DNA from 4 places in the Halovibrio sp. HP20-59 genome. Region 4 is predicted to be linked to each of the others. Evidence: predicted binding sites of a transcription regulator. Region 4 holds the regulator's gene; each other region holds the start of a gene.

Region 1 (4,213 bases), on a different contig from region 4:
CTTCCGCGTCGCTGGTGAGTACTTTGATATCGGTAGACAGCTCTTTCGCTGCCTCGGCTAAAAAGTGCCGGGTCAACCGTGGGATATCTTCGCGCCGTTCGGCCAACTTCGGCAGATGAATGCGGATAACATTTAAACGATGGAACAAATCTTCCCTAAAACGCCCGTCTTCAACCAACTCTTCTAAATTTTGGTGGGTGGCGGCAATAATACGCACGTCCACTTTTATCGGCATATGACCGCCCACCCGGTAGAATTCACCGTCGGCCAATACACGCAACAAGCGTGTTTGCGTTTCAGACGGCATATCGCCTATTTCATCTAAAAACAGCGTACCGCCGTTGGCTTGCTCAAAACGCCCTTGGCGCTGCTGAGAGGCGCCGGTAAAGGCCCCCTTCTCATGGCCAAACAGCTCCGATTCGATCAAATCGCGGGGAATCGCCGCCATGTTTAAGGCGATAAACGGCTTCCCTTCCCGTGGGCTGTGCTGGTGAAGCGCCAAGGCAACGCGCTCTTTACCGGTTCCCGATTCACCGTTGATCAACACTGTGATATGCGAATGGGAGAGACGGCCAATCGCGCGAAACACCTCCTGCATCGCTGGCGCTTCGCCGATAATTTCCGCGTTTAACCCTTCCGGCACGGTTACCGGGCGCTGGCGTTCGCGGGCATGCGCCACGGCGCGGCGCACCAGTGCCAAGGCTTCGTCAACGTCAAACGGTTTGGGCAGGTACTCAAACGCGCCGCCCTGATAAGAGGCCACCGCGCTGTCCAGATCTGAGTGCGCAGTCATCACAATGACCGGCAGATCAGGGTGCGCTTCGCGCAAGCGGGCCATTAAATCCAAACCGTCGATACCGGGCATACGGATGTCGGTGACCAACACGTCTGGGGGGCTTTCCAGCAAGCGCTCAAGCGCCGTATCGGCACGCTCAATACATTCCACGTCTAGGTCGGGCTGTGCTAGCGCGCGCTCTAGCACCCAGCGGATAGCCCGATCATCATCGACAATGACCACCCGCGCAACATCATTACGTGCAGCCTCAGTCATGACGCTTCTCCGGTGAAAGTAATATCATGGGAATCAATAAACGAAATTCGGTATGTCCAGGACGTGATTCGCATTCGATCAATCCTTGATGTTGTTGCAAAATCGACTGGGCAATAGAGAGCCCCAGGCCGCTGCCTTCAGAGCGCCCCGACACCATGGGGTAAAACAGCGTTTCCTGAAGCGTATCGGGAACGCCAGGGCCATTATCGATGACGGCGACTTCGCTAACTAAGCGGTGGCGCTCGGCGCCCAGGGTAAACTGGCGACGGGAGCGGGTGCGCAATATCAGGGTCGGCTCCGGCGTTTGCGCATCGTTCATCGCCTGCACAGCGTTGCGCGCCACATTGAGCACCGCCTGAATCATTTGCGACTCATCACCGGAAAGGTCGGGCAGGCTAGGGTCATAATCGCGGCTAATCAACACGCTGGGATGCTCGGCTATCAGCAACGCTCTCACCCGCTCAAGCACTTTGTGAATATTCAGCGGTTCGTGCTTGACGATGTAATTGGGGCCCAGCATGGAATCGACCAGGTCGCGCAATCGATCCACCTCTTCGACGATGATATAGGTGTATTCGCGCAACGCCGGATCGTCTAAATCCCGTTCCAACAGCTGCGCGGCGCCACGAATACCACCGAGCGGGTTTTTCACTTCATGCGCAAGGCCGCGGGCCAGTACCTTGATGGTCTCTTGACGAGTGGTCAGCGCCTCTTCGCGGGAAATTTGCATTAACCGATCGCGGGGCTCTACTTCCAAGAGCAGCTCGTCGTCTGATAACGGCGTTACCGTGTAGTCAACGGTAAGTGGTTCACTATTAATTAGCGGCGTAATCCGCGCTTCCCGCTGGGTGTAAGGGTGAAACGCATCGCGCGCTTTCGCCAACACCTCATCAATACTGTCGTCACCGAGCAGCGTATCTAAGCTAATGCCCTTCACACGGCTGAGGCTGACCGCCAATAACGCTTCGGCCGCTGGGTTCATCCAACGCACGCGTAGCTTACCGTCGAGCAGCAATACAGCCGTCGTAAGATGTTCAAGTAAGCGCTGATGCATGGTGGTGTCCTGATAAATCGCGTCTTCCATCGCCGTTACAGACCTACAAGTGGATGATCAATGCGGAAGCTGCAAGAAGCGCGCCAATTAGCCATTAGCGGTGATTTGCACGGCTTACGCGCATAACCATCGCGCAAGCTGATCCTTTTTAGGGCGCTAACGGAAACGAACCGACCGATTAATGCACTATTTTAGTGCATTGAGTTTTTTGAGAAACCGCTTTAAGGCGTCCCTTTTTAAGGGACTATAACCATCACTGGCGCGGAGCGGTGTTGCAGCCGTTGACTGCTATCCAATAACTCAGCTTGAAGCTCGTGACGGCCCGCCGCCAGCCCCGTTAGCCAGAACACATCGCTGTGCAACGCTGACTGGCTAACGTTACCATTCACCAACAGCCGCACCTGGTGGTCCTCGCGCAGCGGTGGGGCAATCGCGATTTCCACTGACGTCATTGCCTTATCCAAACGTGCGCCTTGCTGGGGCAAGGCAATTGAAAAGTGGTCGTAGGGCATAAAAGGCTGCCCCGGTTTGCCACGCGGGCGCACATCGGCTGTTGTGGTCCTTAGTGCAAGCGGCAAGCCCGGCAATGGGGCTAACTCTAGCGCCTCTCCCCCTTGGCCTGGCTTATCGGTAAAAGTGACGTTGCCATGCTCATCGATGACGCGGTAAACCGTTTGCCCAAACGTCGCCTCGCTGATGCCCAATAGGCTAACCACGAAACCGAACGCGGCCACCCTGGTCATTATTTTGTTAACCATACCGCCCCTGATAATAAAAAACCCCGCCGGAGCGGGGTTTGAGCACTATTCGTTATCAATAGCGCTGATTAGCAGCTGTAGTACATATCAAACTCAATCGGGTGAGTCGTCATGCGGATACGCTCAACGTCTTCCATTTTGAGTTCGATGTAAGCGTCGATCATTTCGTCGGTAAACACGCCACCTTCGGTCAAGAACGTACGGTCAGCGTCGAGGGCTTCCAGCGCTTGGTCCAGGCTGTGCGCCACGGTCGGCACCAACTTACCTTCTTCCGGCGGTAGGTCGTAAAGGTTTTTATCCATCGCATCGCCAGGATGGATCTTGTTTTTGATGCCGTCGATACCGGCCATCAACATGGCGGAGAATGCCAAGTACGGGTTGGCGGTCGGATCGGGGAAACGCGCCTCGACACGCTTACCTTTCGGGCTTGCGGTGTAAGGGATACGGATAGAAGCGGAGCGGTTACGCGCGCTGTAAGCCAGCATAACCGGCGCTTCAAAACCTGGCACCAAGCGCTTGTACGAGTTAGTAGAAGCGTTGGTAAAGGCGTTCAACGCACGAGCGTGCTTGATGATGCCGCCAATGTAATAAAGCGCCATTTCAGACAGGCCAGCGTACTCGTCACCGGCGAACTGGTTGTTGCCATCTTTCCAGAACGACTGGTGAACGTGCATGCCCGAACCGTTATCGCCAACCAGCGGCTTCGGCATGAAGGTCGCGGTTTTGCCGTAGGCGTGAGCCACGTTATGGATCACGTACTTCATTTCCTGCACTTCGTCAGCTTTCTTCACCAGCGTATTAAATTTAACGCCGATTTCGTTCTGACCCGCGTTGGAAACCTCGTGGTGGTGAACTTCCACGGTCTGACCAATCGCTTCCAAGGTGTTACACATAGCGCCACGGATGTCGTGGAAGCTATCCACCGGGGGAACCGGGAAGTAGCCGCCTTTGACACGCGGGCGGTGGCCCAGGTTGCCGCCTTCAACTTGACTGTCGCTAGCCCAAGCGCCTTCGTCAGAGGTGATTTTGTACATGGAGCCCTGAATGTCAGACTTCCAATGCACTTCGTCAAAGATAAAGAACTCTGGCTCAGGGCCGAAGAAAGCTGTGTCGCCTAGACCGGTTGACTGCAGGTAAGCCTCTGCACGCTTAGCAATGGAACGCGGGTCCCGATCGTAGCCCTGCATGGTGGCCGGCTCGATAATGTCGCAGCGCAGCACCAAGGTCGCGTCTTCGGTGAAGGGGTCGAGGTAGGCTGAGCCATCCTCAGGACGCAGAATCATGTCGGATTCGTTAATGCCCTTCCAGCCATCAATGGAAGAACCATCGAACATTTGGCCGTTTTCAAAA
Region 2 (4,213 bases), on a different contig from region 4:
GCGAAGGCGCCGCCTTTTTGATCTTGACTGGGCGCTTTATTGGCTTTTTACCTGCCCATGTCGCCGCGCAATGGGTCGCGGCGGGCAAGATGCGAGCGCTGCATGTTGCCACGCAGCACTACCGCATTCCGTTTGTACTCATTACCCGCCATGACCGTCGCCCTAATCGGGTAGTCGATGCGTTTTTAAGCTTTGTTAAAAGCGCTGATTGAGTAAATCAGCGCCGCTTGAGCCCGCCCTCGCCTACCCTAAGGCTGTTCTGCCACCTCACTGGCCATAATGGGCGCAGGCCCTACCTGTGGCGATGTCGCCAACAACAGGCTTGCCACATAGTAAACAATGGCCCCCAACGCTGAACCAGTGAACCAGCCGTAGTCGTAGAACCAGTTCATGGTGCCGGTTAACAGCGAAATCAGAGTGAGCGCCACGGGTACGCTAAAGGCGATGAAACCGGCAATATTCACGGCGGGATAAGCATGGTTATCCATGTACAGGCTGGGCACATCCAGACGCTGCTTTTTAATCAGAAAGTAATCGACCGCCATAATGCCTGCGATCGGGCCCAGCAGGCTTGAATAGCCCAACAGCCAGTTGGAGTACATCTGCTCAAGGGAAACCCCTGGCGGAATAATCCCCGCTTTTTGCAGCAGATCGTAGCTCATCAGCAACACGCCCACTGCGCCCGTTAAAAGAACGCCTCGGGTCTGATTAATCAACTTAGGCGCAATGTTCTGGAAGTCGTTGGTTGGTGAAACAATGTTTGCCGCCGTATTAGTCGACAAGGTGGCGATAATAATTAATAGCATCGCCAGTACCACCCAAAACGGGCTATCGATCATACCAATCAGATTGACCGGATCAGCAATCGTTTGCCCTACCAGCGACTCAGAGGCAGCGGTTAACACCACGCCGAGGGCCGCAAAGAAGAACATCGTTAGCGGCAGCCCAAGCACCTGGCCAACAATTTGGTCCTTCTGGCTTTTGGCAAAGCGGCTGAAGTCGGGAATATTCAGCGATAGGGTGGCCCAAAAACCCACCATGGCGGTTAAGCCTGCGAAAAAGTAGCCATACACCGAAGCGCCTTCCGGGCGCGATGGCGGCTGTGCCAATAGTTCGGTCATCGACATATGCGGCCATGCCCACACCATCAAACCAACGCCGACGGCTAACAGCAGCGGTGCTGCCAAGGTTTCCAGCCACTTGATTGATTCGGCGCCACGAATCACCACGTAAAGGTTCATCGCGCCGAATACAAAAAAGCCGATAACTTCGCCAACGCCCCCCAGGGCCGCCCAGGCGGGAATCAACTCGGAAAGCAGCAGGTGAATGGCCAGCCCACCGAACATGGTTTGAATGCCAAACCAGCCACAGCCAACCAACGCGCGCACCAGACAGGGCACGTTGGAACCTAAAATGCCGAAGGACGAGCGCAACACCACTGGAAAGGGGATACCAAATTTAGTACCCGGAAAGGCGTTGAGAGTGAGCGGGATCAGCACGATCACGTTGGCTAAAAGAATAGCAAACAGCGCTTCCCCCACGCTCAACCCAAAGTAGGCGGTCAGCACCCCACCCAGGGTATAAGTGGGTACGCAAATTGACATGCCTACCCATAACGCCGCGATGTTCCATTTACTCCAGGTACGCTCGCTGGCCTGAGTAGGTGCAATATCCTGGTTAAAGCGCGCACTATTGCGAACATCGTCGCCTTTATCGAGCTCTATTAACCCACCTCGGTTCACCATTTGAGAAGTTGTTTCGGTCATTTTGTCTCTCCTCCGCATTGCGTTTTCCCCCACGGTCTAGGGAGTGCTTAAATCAAATCGCTTAGAAATCATGGCTGTTAGCAACCATCGCTTTTAGAAGCCAAGCAATAAGCATGCCTAACCCTAAAAGCACACCGATTAACTCATTGATTAAAAAGCTGCCTTCCTCGACAACAATATTATTATTAGCCTGCATTCTTTAAATTGACTTAACCCAAACCCGAATCAATTGAATAAAGCTAGACCAGAAAAAATATTTGCACCAATTTAAAACAACATTCATCCAAAAATAAGCATTAAAAAATTAACAAACTATTGATTTTAAATATTTAATTAGAATATCCAAAACAGTGCACTAACTCACCAAAACAGTGAATAAAAATTAAATCACGAATAAAAGCAAACAAACTCAAAGAGTTAAAGTCAATCGTAAAAACCCCTTCTTAAAACTTGCTAAAACCACCCACCCAGCGATACTTTTGGTAAAAGCTGTCTCTTTTGTCAGCTTTATAAAATTCATACGTCACGCTTTACAAAAATGCATATACACCAATGACCATAGGGAGGGACTTTCATGCAGAAAATGAAAATCGGCCTGATTCAAATGGGGCTAAAAACCAGCACCGACCTGGAACCAGCGGCGATCCGAGATACCATGAACGAAGCCCATCTGCCGATGATTCAGCAAGCGGCTGACCAGGGCGTACAGGTACTCTGTTTTCAGGAAGTGTTTAACCAGCCTTACTTTTGCCCAAGCCAGGACGGCAAATGGTACGCCGCCGCCGAGCGGGTGCCGGAAGGCCCTACCTGCCAGATGATGCAAAAACTCGCCGCCGAGCACCGCATGGTCATTATCGTCCCCGTGTATGAGGAGACCGAAACCGGCGTTTACTACAACACCGCGGCCGTGTTCGACGCCGACGGCAGCTACCTGGGCAAGTACCACAAAACCCATATTCCGCAGGTAGCCGGGTTCTGGGAAAAATTCTTCTTCAAGCCGGGTAAATCCAACTGGCCGGTGTTCGACACCGCCTACGGCAAGATCGGCGTGTATATCTGCTATGACCGTCACTTCCCCGAAGGCTGGCGGGCACTCGCGCTCAACGGGGCCGAGGTGATCTTCAATCCCTCTGCCACCGTCGCCGGGCTTTCCCAGTACCTGTGGGAGCTTGAGCAACCCGCCTCCGCGGCCGCCAACGGCTGCTTTATCGCCGCCATCAACCGGGTCGGCACCGAAGCGCCCTGGAATATCGGCGACTTTTACGGCTCCAGCTACATCGTCAACCCGCGCGGCAAGATCGAAGCCCAGGCCAGCGAAACCGACGACGAGCTGCTGGTTCACGAGATCGATTTGGACATGGTGCGCGAGGTGCGCAACAACTGGCAGTTCTTCCGCGACCGCCGCCCGGAGACCTATACCCGCCTGACCGAAGGCGAATGATCTTGCTGGTTAAAAATAACAGGAGCGAACCATGAGCGTATTGATCAAGGGCGGCACCGTCGTCACCCACGCCGACACCTACCGCGCCGATGTGCTGTGTGTGGACGGTAAAATTCAAGCGATTGGCACCGACCTAGAGGCCCCGGATGGGTGCGAAATTGTCGATGCCAGCGACCAGCTGGTAATGCCCGGCGGCATTGACCCGCATACCCACATGCAGCTGCCTTTCATGGGCACTGTGGCCAGCGAAGATTTCTACACCGGCACCGCCGCGGCCCTGGCGGGCGGCACCACCTCAATCATCGACTTCGTGATCCCCCAGCCAGGCCAGTCGCTATTGGAAGCCTTCGAGACCTGGCAGGGCTGGGCGGAAAAAGCCGCCACCGACTTTGCCTTCCACGTCGCGATCACCTGGTGGGACGATAGCGTGCGGGAAGAAATGGGCACCCTGGTACACGAACACGGCGTAAATAGCTTCAAGCATTTCATGGCCTACAAGGGTGCGATCATGGCCACCGACGATATTCTGGTGGAAAGCTTCTCGCGCTGCCTGGAGCTGGGGGCGATTCCCACGGTTCACGCTGAAAACGGCGAGCTGGTCTATCACATGCAGCAGAAGCTGCTCGCCCAGGGCCTCACCGGGCCGGAAGCCCACCCGCTTTCGCGTCCGCCCCAGGTGGAAGGCGAAGCCGCCAGCCGGGCGATCCGCATTGCCAGCACGCTGGGCGCGCCAATCTATCTGGTTCACGTATCGACCAAGGACGCGGTGGATGAGATCGCCTACGCCCGCCAGCAGGGTCATCCGGTTTACGGCGAATGCCTGGCCGGTCACCTGCTGATCGACGACAGCGTCTACCAGGATACCGACTGGGGGCGTGCCGCCGCCCACGTGATGAGCCCGCCCTTCCGGCCCAAAGGCCACCAGGAAGCGCTCTGGCACGGCCTTCAGTCCGGCAACCTCCAGACCACCGCCACCGACCACTGCTGTTTCTGTGCCGATCAGAAA
Region 3 (4,213 bases), on a different contig from region 4:
AGCACAGCACGTGGTGGCCATCGTCTCGACTGAGTAGCGCACTGAGCGCGGATTCGAAGGCGCGTCGGTTGAGCAGGTCAGTAAGGTTGTCGTGGCTGACCTGATAACTCAGCTGTTCGGCAAGGTGGCGGGTAAGGCTGATATCTTGAAAGACTACCACTGCTCCCAGGGTGATGCCGGCGCGTGAGCGTATCGGTGAGGCGCTATGCTGGATGGGGGTGTGCGAGTGATCGCGCTTGACCAGTAGACAGTGTTCGGTGGAGTGCACTGGTGTCAGCTGGGTGAGCACTTGCCGGGCAGGGTTGCTTAGCGGTTCGCTGCTGAACTCGTCAATCAACCGATAAACCCGATGGATCGGTTTGTCGACCGCTTCTTTAAGTGTCCAGCCCGTTAAGCGCTGTGCTTCGCTGTTAATAAAGGTCACGTTGCCACTCGCATCGCAGGTAATCACACCATCGCCGATAGAGGCAAGCGTCGTTCTGGCAAGGTCACGCTCACGGTTCAATTGTTCCTGCAGCTGTTTGCGTTCGGTAATATCTCGCACCATGCCCGAACACTCAGAAACGGACCCACTGGCCCCCTCGCTGACCTGTACTTCCAGGTAGCGCACGCCTTGGTCAGCGCTGCGTCGTTTAATCTCGTGACGCGCACCAGGAGTGAGATGATGATTGGGCAGCAGCCGCGATATGGGTTGACCGATAAGCTGAGCGGCGTCCACTTCGAATAGCTGCTCCGCACCGGGGTTAAGACTCGTTAAGGTACCGTCTGCCTGCCAGGTAATCACGCCATCGCGGAGGTTGCGTAACATCACACGGGTGTGTCCAACGGCACGTTCAAGGGCTTCGGTTACGCGGTTATAGCTCGCTGCTATTTCGCCCACTTCGGTAAACGGGTCAGCCTCGATTCGCTGGCGCATATCGCCCTGTTGTTCATGTTGGCGCATATGTTCAAGCAGCTCGTTTAGCTCATTGTTAGCGCCGTGTTCGGCTAAGTTGAGCCCCATCTTTTCTGCCTCAGGTGAGACGCGTATAGGCAGGAAGCGCCGAGTGATGCGAAATAGCAGCCAGGCGCTGCCAAAGCTCCAGACACCGCACACCACAACGCCGATCAGCTGAATACCAAACTGAGCGGACCGAGACAAGCCGCTATCCAATAGTGTCAGGTCGGCCACCCAGGGCAGTGCTAGCGTGCCCCATACGCCAGCGACGAGGTGCGAGGGTATGGCACTGACCGCATCATCAATATGCTTACTTAGCAGCCATTCGCTGGTTAGCACCATCAGTACGCCGCTAACCGCACCCAATCCAAACGCTGCCGATAAGGAGATGACATGAGCGCCGGCGGTGACGGCGACCAAGCCCGCGATGGCGCCATTAATCGCATACATTACGTCTGCGTAGCGCCGCGTACGCAGCCCCATTAGCATTCCCGAAAGAATCCCGCCGACGGCGCCCATCACCGTATTAGCAATTATGCTGGGTATTTGCGTGGTCACGGCCAGAGTGCTGCCGCCATTAAAGCCAAACCAGCCCAGAATCATAAACAGCGCGCCAAGCATGGCCAGGGGGAGGTTGCCTGAGGGGAAGGCAGTGGGCGGCTTGCCATGGATGAAGCGCCCGCTACGTGGTCCAATACAGAGTACGGCGGCCAGGGCGACCCAACCGCCCACGCTATGCACCACCGTCGAGCCCGCAAAGTCGACAAACCCAAGCGCCCCTAGCCAGCCTTGCGTGCCATCCAAAAGCCCGCCCCATGCCCAATGGCCAAATACTGGATAGATCAGCAAGGCTATCCAGAGGGCCGTCCAGGTATAGGCTAAAAAGGGCATGCGCTCTGCTACCGCCCCCGACACAATGGTAGCGGCGGTGGCACAGAACATTGCTTGGAAAATAAACAGGGTGATTACCCAGCTACTGGAAGCTTCTAACTGCCAACCAAATAGCGTTGTGCCGATGAAGCCGAGGTGGGAGTCGCCAAACATGATGCCAAAACCGACTAGCCAAAAAATACTGACGGCGATAGCAAAGTCCGCTACGTTTTTCATAGCGACATTGATGGCGTTTTTGGTACGCGTTGTACCCGCCTCCAGGCAGAGAAAACCTGCCTGCATAATGAATACCAGCGCGGCTGCCCATAACACCCACAGCGTGTCGAGCAATGAATTATCCAAAACTTGCGTGGCCTGCATGGGGTTTCCTTAGCGGTTTTGGTGCATTAAATGCTTCTTTATGGTGCTAAATGAGCGGTAAGGTGACTAATGTTCTACCAAGCGCTATGCATAAATAGCACATTGCTAATGTTCCCTAATGAAAACTAAGCAATTGTTATGCCGACTGCAGTGTTGTCACCCCTTTTTAGTATTTCAGCGACATTAATGACTGATTTTTAATTTAAAAAGAGTGTTTTCTACTCTATATAAGCGGCTTTATTGGTGATATTTTTCAATTAGTTAATGTTATTAGTTTGCTGCCAGTAAGCGTTTTACATACGAAAAGAGGGGTGCATCAAAATGGCGCGTCAAATAGTCGTTCTGGGAGCGGGCATGGTGGGTGTCAGTATCGCCTGGCATCTGCGCCAGCGTGGGCACGACGTTACCCTGGTGGATCGCCTTCAGCCGGGTCGCGAAACCTCGTTCGGTAACGCGGGGATTATTCAGCGTGAGGCCGTCAAGCCTTACCCTTTCCCCCGCGATGTCAAAACGCTGTTAAGTGTCTTGCCCAATCGCCGAGTGGACATTCGCTACCGGACGGGAGGCATGCTGAAGGCTGCTTCTCCACTGTTACGTTATTGGATGAACTCCGCGCCTAAGGCCTACCAGAAAATCGTGCCGGAATACGCCTCGCTGATTCAGCTATCACTCAAAACACATGAACCCATGATTGAGGCCGCTGGGGCAGGCCACTTGGTTCGTCGGCAGGGGTGGCTTGAGCTTTACCGCACCCCGGAAAAGTTGGCCGCGCGGCTAACCGAGGCTGAAGAGGCGCGGCATCTTTATGGCGTGCAGTTTCAACAGCTGGACCGTGCCGCCTTGGAGGAAAAGGAGCCCGCGCTCAGCGATAGCATTATCGGCGCGATTCATTGGCTTGACCCCTGGACGGTTGCTGATCCAGGCGGGTTGGTCGCGGCCTATGCCCAAGCGTTTAGCAATGATGGCGGGCGTATTTTGCAATCGGATATCCAGTCGGTTCAGCAAATGGGTGACCGTTGGCAGGTCAATGCCGCTGCTGAAGCGTTAGAAGTAGATGACGTCGTCGTGGCGCTAGGGCCCTGGGCGGGAAGCTGGTTAAAAGAGCTGGGCTATCACTTTCCTACCTTTGTAAAACGTGGCTACCACATGCACTACGCGCCTAAAGCGCCGGCCAAGCTAAATTTCTGGATCATGGACGCTGAAGTGGGCTATTTGCTGGCGCCTATGAATGCGGGCGTTCGTTTAACCACCGGGGCCGAACTAGATCGCCTGGATGCCCCGGCCGACGTGCATCAGCTAGCCGCGGCAGAGAAAGTCGCGCGCAGTGTGTTTCCTTTAGGCGAGCGTCGTGATGAAGCCCCCTGGAAGGGTGCGAGACCCTGCCTGCCTGACATGAAGCCGGTGATAGGGCCAGCGCCGCGCCATCCTGGCTTATGGCTGGCCTTTGGGCATGGCCATCAGGGGTTCACCCTAGGGCCTGCGACAGGGCAACTGTTGGCGGATATGATGGAAGGACAGCCGACTGCTATTGATATGGTGCCGTTTCGCGCTGACCGGTTCTAATCGCTATTAATGATCGGACGGGTTAAGCCGATAGTACTAGACGTTGGCATCAGTAATAGCGCCTTTTCTTTGCACGTGGCTTATTGCTTTGCTAACTTATTACTAAACTTGCACACCATGAGGTGGAAATATGGATGTAGGCATTAGCAGTGCAGTGAGCGCATCGCTTTACATGAACCAGGCGCAAACCGCCGAACAGGCGCAAATGCAGGTGTTTAAAGACGCCTTGGAAACGCAATCTGAGCAAGTCACCGAAGTCATGGCGTCTGCAGACTCCGGCGCACAGCCTGATTTAGCTAAAGAAGGCAGTGTGGGTACTCAAATCAATACCTTCGCTTAACCTTTGAAAGTTTAAGCATGTGAGAATTAACCTCGTGAAAGTAATAAAAAACGCTGGCCATCGGTCAGCGTTTTTTTTGATTATTATTGAGCCACTTTGGCTAATATCTCACTAACATCAAT
Region 4 (4,213 bases):
AAAACACGCGCTTGGTTAGCGGGGCTCTTTATTGCCCTGGGCGCGCTGCTGGTATGGCTTGACCCAGGCGGACCGAAACAAATGGCCATCGACCCCGAAGCGCAGGCCCAAGAGCCAGGGCATGTGCTGGAAAACGCTGAACTAACGCTATTTGATGACGCTGGTAATATCATGCAGTCGCTAAAAACGCCGCGCCTGATTCATACCCCGCAACTCAGCGAAACCTGGGCTGAAGAGCCCAGAGCGGTATTGTTCGACAGCGACAGCCGCCAATGGCTGGCCAACGCCGATGAAGGAACGCTCAACACCGCGACTCAGGTGCTTGTTTTAACGGGCTCAGCACGGCTTATCGCCCCGAACGAAGGCTGGCAACTGGATACGCAAGAATTGCACTATGATGGGCTACAGCGGCATGCCTGGAGCCAAACACCGGTAATGCTGCAGCAACCTCCCCAGCAAATGACTGCGTCACGTATGGATGTGTGGCTTGACGATAGCCAGGTGCGGCTCACTGACAATGTCCGCGGCATCCATCCCCCGGCCACGCAACGCTAATAGGAACCGCCATGAAAGCGCTTATTTTCAACGCCCTCGTCTACACTGCTCTTTTTGCGTTTACGGCACCGCTAACCGCGGCAGCCCAAACCAATTCTTCCCCGCAACAAGCACCTGTGGAAGTTGAAGCCGACCGCTTAGATCTTGATCAGCGTGCCGGCACCGCCGTCTACACCGGGAATGTGGAAGTGCGCCAGGGCGAAATGCGGCTGCGCGGCGAGCGGGTCGAAATCCAACGCAATGACGCGGGCGAACTCTCGACAGCAACCGCCACCGGTGAACGTGCCTACTTACGCCATCAAGCGCAAGACCAGGACGGCCCTACCGAAGGCTGGGCACGACGGATTATTTATCACGTCGCCGAGCGCCGGGTAGAGCTGATTGATCAAGCCGAACTGATCCAAAGGCAAGACACGTTTAAAGGAGGACGGCTCGAATACTTTATTGACCGTGAAGTGATTCAAGCCCGCTCAAACGTTGAAGGCAGCGAGCCCCAGCGCATTCGCATGACCCTCCAGCCGGAAGAATAGGGAGTCAACTTGTGGCAACTGCTGAAACAACTGAAACTGCGCCGATCAAAACCCTCTATGCTCACCACCTGGCCAAAAGCTACAAGCGCCGCCGGGTGGTAAAAGATATTAACCTGGAAATTGCCCAAGGCAGCATTGTCGGCTTACTCGGCCCCAACGGTGCAGGGAAAACCACCTCGTTCTATATGATTGTCGGGCTAGTAAAAGCCGATGCAGGCAAGGTAGGGATTGACGCGACGGATCTAACCCACGCCCCGATGCACAGGCGCGCAGCGGCCGGGATTGGCTATCTACCTCAAGAGGCGTCTATTTTCCGTAAATTGTCGGTTGCTGACAATATTATGGCGATTCTCGAAACCCGCAAAGCCCTTAGCCGCAGCGACCGCGAACAGCGCTTGGAGGCGCTGCTTGAAGACTTCCACATCAGCCATATTCGTGACAACCTCGGCATGAGCCTTTCCGGCGGCGAGCGCAGGCGGGTCGAAATTGCCCGCTCGCTTGCCACTGAGCCTGCCTTCATCTTGCTCGACGAACCCTTTGCCGGCGTTGACCCCATTTCGGTGGGCGAAATTAAAACCATCATTCGCGCCCTTAAGCAACGCCATATCGGCGTGCTGATTACCGATCACAATGTGCGCGAAACCCTGGATATTTGCGACATCGCCTATATTGTCGGTGATGGTCAAATCATTGCCAGCGGGCCACCGGCGTCGATCCTCAACAACCAAAAAGTAAGAGATGTTTATTTAGGCGCCGACTTCCGCCTATAAGCTCACGCTTATCCTTATGCGCATTTTTTCTTCCTGTAAATAGCGCTCTGCAACAACTTTACGACCAATGGCATGCTTATTGCACTTGCACCTGCAAGCCACTCGCACTAGGGTAAACCTTTCCGATTAGCGAGTGGTTCTCAGATGGTCATGAAAGCTTCTCTACAACTGCGTATTGGCACACAGCTGACCATGACACCTCAGTTGCAGCAGGCAATCGCTCTGTTGCAGCTATCGACGCTGGATTTGCGTCAAGAAATCCAGCAGGCCCTAGATGCCAACCCGATGCTGGAGCAAGAGGACGAATTCAGCGAAGAAGAGGCTGCCAGCGAGCCTAAAGAGGAAGAGTGGTCAGACACTATTCCCACTGAGCTATCCGTCGATAGCGATTGGTCAGATACTTATCAAGACCTAGGCAATACGGGTAGCAGTGGCAGCAGTGAAGGTCCCGATTTTGAGCGCCAGGCCGCTGGGCAAAGCCTGCACGGTCACCTTTTATGGCAGCTGGCCATGACCGATTTCAGCGACCGTGAGCAGCTCGTTGCCGAAAGCCTCATCGACGCGCTAGACGCCAACGGCTATTTAACCCAGCCCATTAACGATATTCGTGAAGGACTCCGCGCTCAAGGGGTGGAGGGACTTAGCCAGCGCGAAGTCGAAACCATCCTGCTCAAACTACAGCAGTTCGAGCCCACCGGCATTTTTGCCCGGGACCTGCGCGAATGTTTAATGCTGCAACTCGCCGCCCTTCCCGATAACACCCCGCTGCTGGTGCCCGCACGCCGACTCGTACGCCAATTTCTTGAGGCGCTAGGCAAGGATGACATGCGCTTGCTAAAACGGCGGCTGGGACTCGACGACGTACAGCTAAACGAAGTTATCCAATTGATTCGCGGCCTTGATCCACGCCCTGGCAGTGCCTATGGCGACACCGATGATAGCTATGTAACCCCCGACCTTGTAGTACGCCACGACCACGAGGGCTGGCATTTAGAACTTAACCCTGAAGCCCTGCCGCGGCTGCGCATTCAGCCTGACTACGCCAGCTTGATAAAGCGGGCGGATAAAAGCCAGGATAATCAGTTTCTCAAAGAGCACTTGCAGGAAGCGCGCTGGTTAATTAAAAGCCTCTCTAGCCGCAACGACACCCTGCTGCGCGTCGGTCGAGAAATCGTCACCCGCCAAATTGGCTTCTTGGAGCGCGGCGAAGAAGCCATGAAGCCGCTGATATTGGCCGATATTGCCGAGGCCGTGGAGATGCACGAATCGACTATTTCGCGGGTAACGACACAAAAATATATCCATACCCCCCGGGGCGTGTTCGAGCTCAAATACTTTTTTTCAAGCCAAGTGAGCGGCCAAGACGGCGACAGCCACTCCAGCACGGCCATTCGTGCGCGGCTCAAGAAACTGATTCATGAAGAATCACCCGGCAAACCGCTTTCCGACAGCCGTTTAGTGACGCTATTAGGCGAAGGGGGGATTCAGGTAGCGCGTCGTACCGTGGCCAAATATCGCGAAGCCATGGGCATTCCCTCATCCAGCGAGCGGCGTCGCTTGCGCTAGGCCCTGCCACCGTTTCAGGAAACTCTCGACAAGGGGCTTTGCAACATGGCAAAAAGGGTTACAATCGAAGAACAGTCCGATAGAAAGGAGTACGTCAATGCAAGTCAATATCACTGGTCATCACGTAGAACTGACTGACGCCTTGCGTGACTATGTTAACGAAAAGCTAGAACGTGTAGAGCGCCATTACGACAATATAACCACGGTGCAAGTCACCCTATCAGTTGAGAAAGAGCGCCAGCAGGCCGCGTGTACGCTGCACGCCGCAGGTGCTGATTTACACGCGGAGGCCCTAGACAGTGATATGTACGCCGCTATCGACGCCCTGGCGGACAAAATAGACCGTCAACTCGTCAAACATAAGGAAAAAGCACAAGCGCGCGCCCAAGGCGCGGGTGTGCGTTAAATCAATGACGCTGGAAACCATACTCCCCCCGGAACGGGTGCTATTTGACGTTCCCGGAGGCAGCAAAAAAAGGGTGCTGGAGTTTTACAGCACCTTTATTGCCCAAAATATTCCCAGTCTAGACAGCCAAGAAGTGTTTAGCCGATTAATCGGCCGTGAGCGTCTGGGCAGTACCGGCATCGGTAACGGTGTGGCTATTCCCCACGCGCGTAGCCCCCATTGCACTGCTCCGATCGCTGGGTTTTTAAAACTCTCAGAAGCGGTTGATTTTGACGCCATCGACGGCGACCCGGTTGACTTGGTATTTGTTCTACTGGTGCCGGAAGAAGCCGATGACACCCACCTCTCCCTGCTAGGCCAGGTAGCCACCATCATGAATGATGGTG

Evidence for each region. The regulator sigma-54, encoded in region 4, starts transcription at its own class of promoters, with help from an activator protein. The targets are predictions, from matches to a motif close to TGGCACNNNNNTTGCTNT.
Region 1: glnL (nitrogen regulation protein NR(II)) is a predicted target of sigma-54. The motif match lies at 2,174-2,191, and genes of this name have one in related genera.
Region 2: RZA33_RS04295 (NCS1 family nucleobase:cation symporter-1) is a predicted target of sigma-54. The motif match lies at 1,868-1,885, and genes of this name have one in related genera.
Region 3: amt (ammonium transporter) is a predicted target of sigma-54. The motif match lies at 2,315-2,332, and genes of this name have one in related genera.

The regions. Positions count from the first base shown of each region.
Region 1 is NZ_JAWJUW020000014.1:18,383-22,595, reverse strand. Features, by position in the region: gene ntrC (nitrogen regulation protein NR(I)) at 1-1,051, opposite strand, end outside; gene glnL (nitrogen regulation protein NR(II)) at 1,044-2,105, opposite strand; gene RZA33_RS14785 (DUF4124 domain-containing protein) at 2,342-2,848, opposite strand; gene glnA (glutamate--ammonia ligase) at 2,932-4,213, opposite strand, start outside.
Region 2 is NZ_JAWJUW020000003.1:23,812-28,024, forward strand. Features, by position in the region: gene RZA33_RS04290 (LysR family transcriptional regulator) at 1-212, shown strand, start outside; gene RZA33_RS04295 (NCS1 family nucleobase:cation symporter-1) at 249-1,766, opposite strand; gene RZA33_RS04300 (nitrilase-related carbon-nitrogen hydrolase) at 2,341-3,207, shown strand; gene hydA (dihydropyrimidinase) at 3,239-4,213, shown strand, end outside.
Region 3 is NZ_JAWJUW020000002.1:204,251-208,463, forward strand. Features, by position in the region: gene amt (ammonium transporter) at 1-2,188, opposite strand, end outside; gene RZA33_RS03160 (FAD-dependent oxidoreductase) at 2,510-3,751, shown strand; gene RZA33_RS03165 (putative motility protein) at 3,882-4,091, shown strand.
Region 4 is NZ_JAWJUW020000005.1:118,209-122,421, reverse strand. Features, by position in the region: gene lptC (LPS export ABC transporter periplasmic protein LptC) at 1-555, shown strand, start outside; gene lptA (lipopolysaccharide transport periplasmic protein LptA) at 567-1,085, shown strand; gene lptB (LPS export ABC transporter ATP-binding protein) at 1,130-1,855, shown strand; gene RZA33_RS07745 (RNA polymerase factor sigma-54) at 2,000-3,421, shown strand; gene hpf (ribosome hibernation-promoting factor, HPF/YfiA family) at 3,519-3,827, shown strand; gene RZA33_RS07735 (PTS sugar transporter subunit IIA) at 3,832-4,213, shown strand, end outside.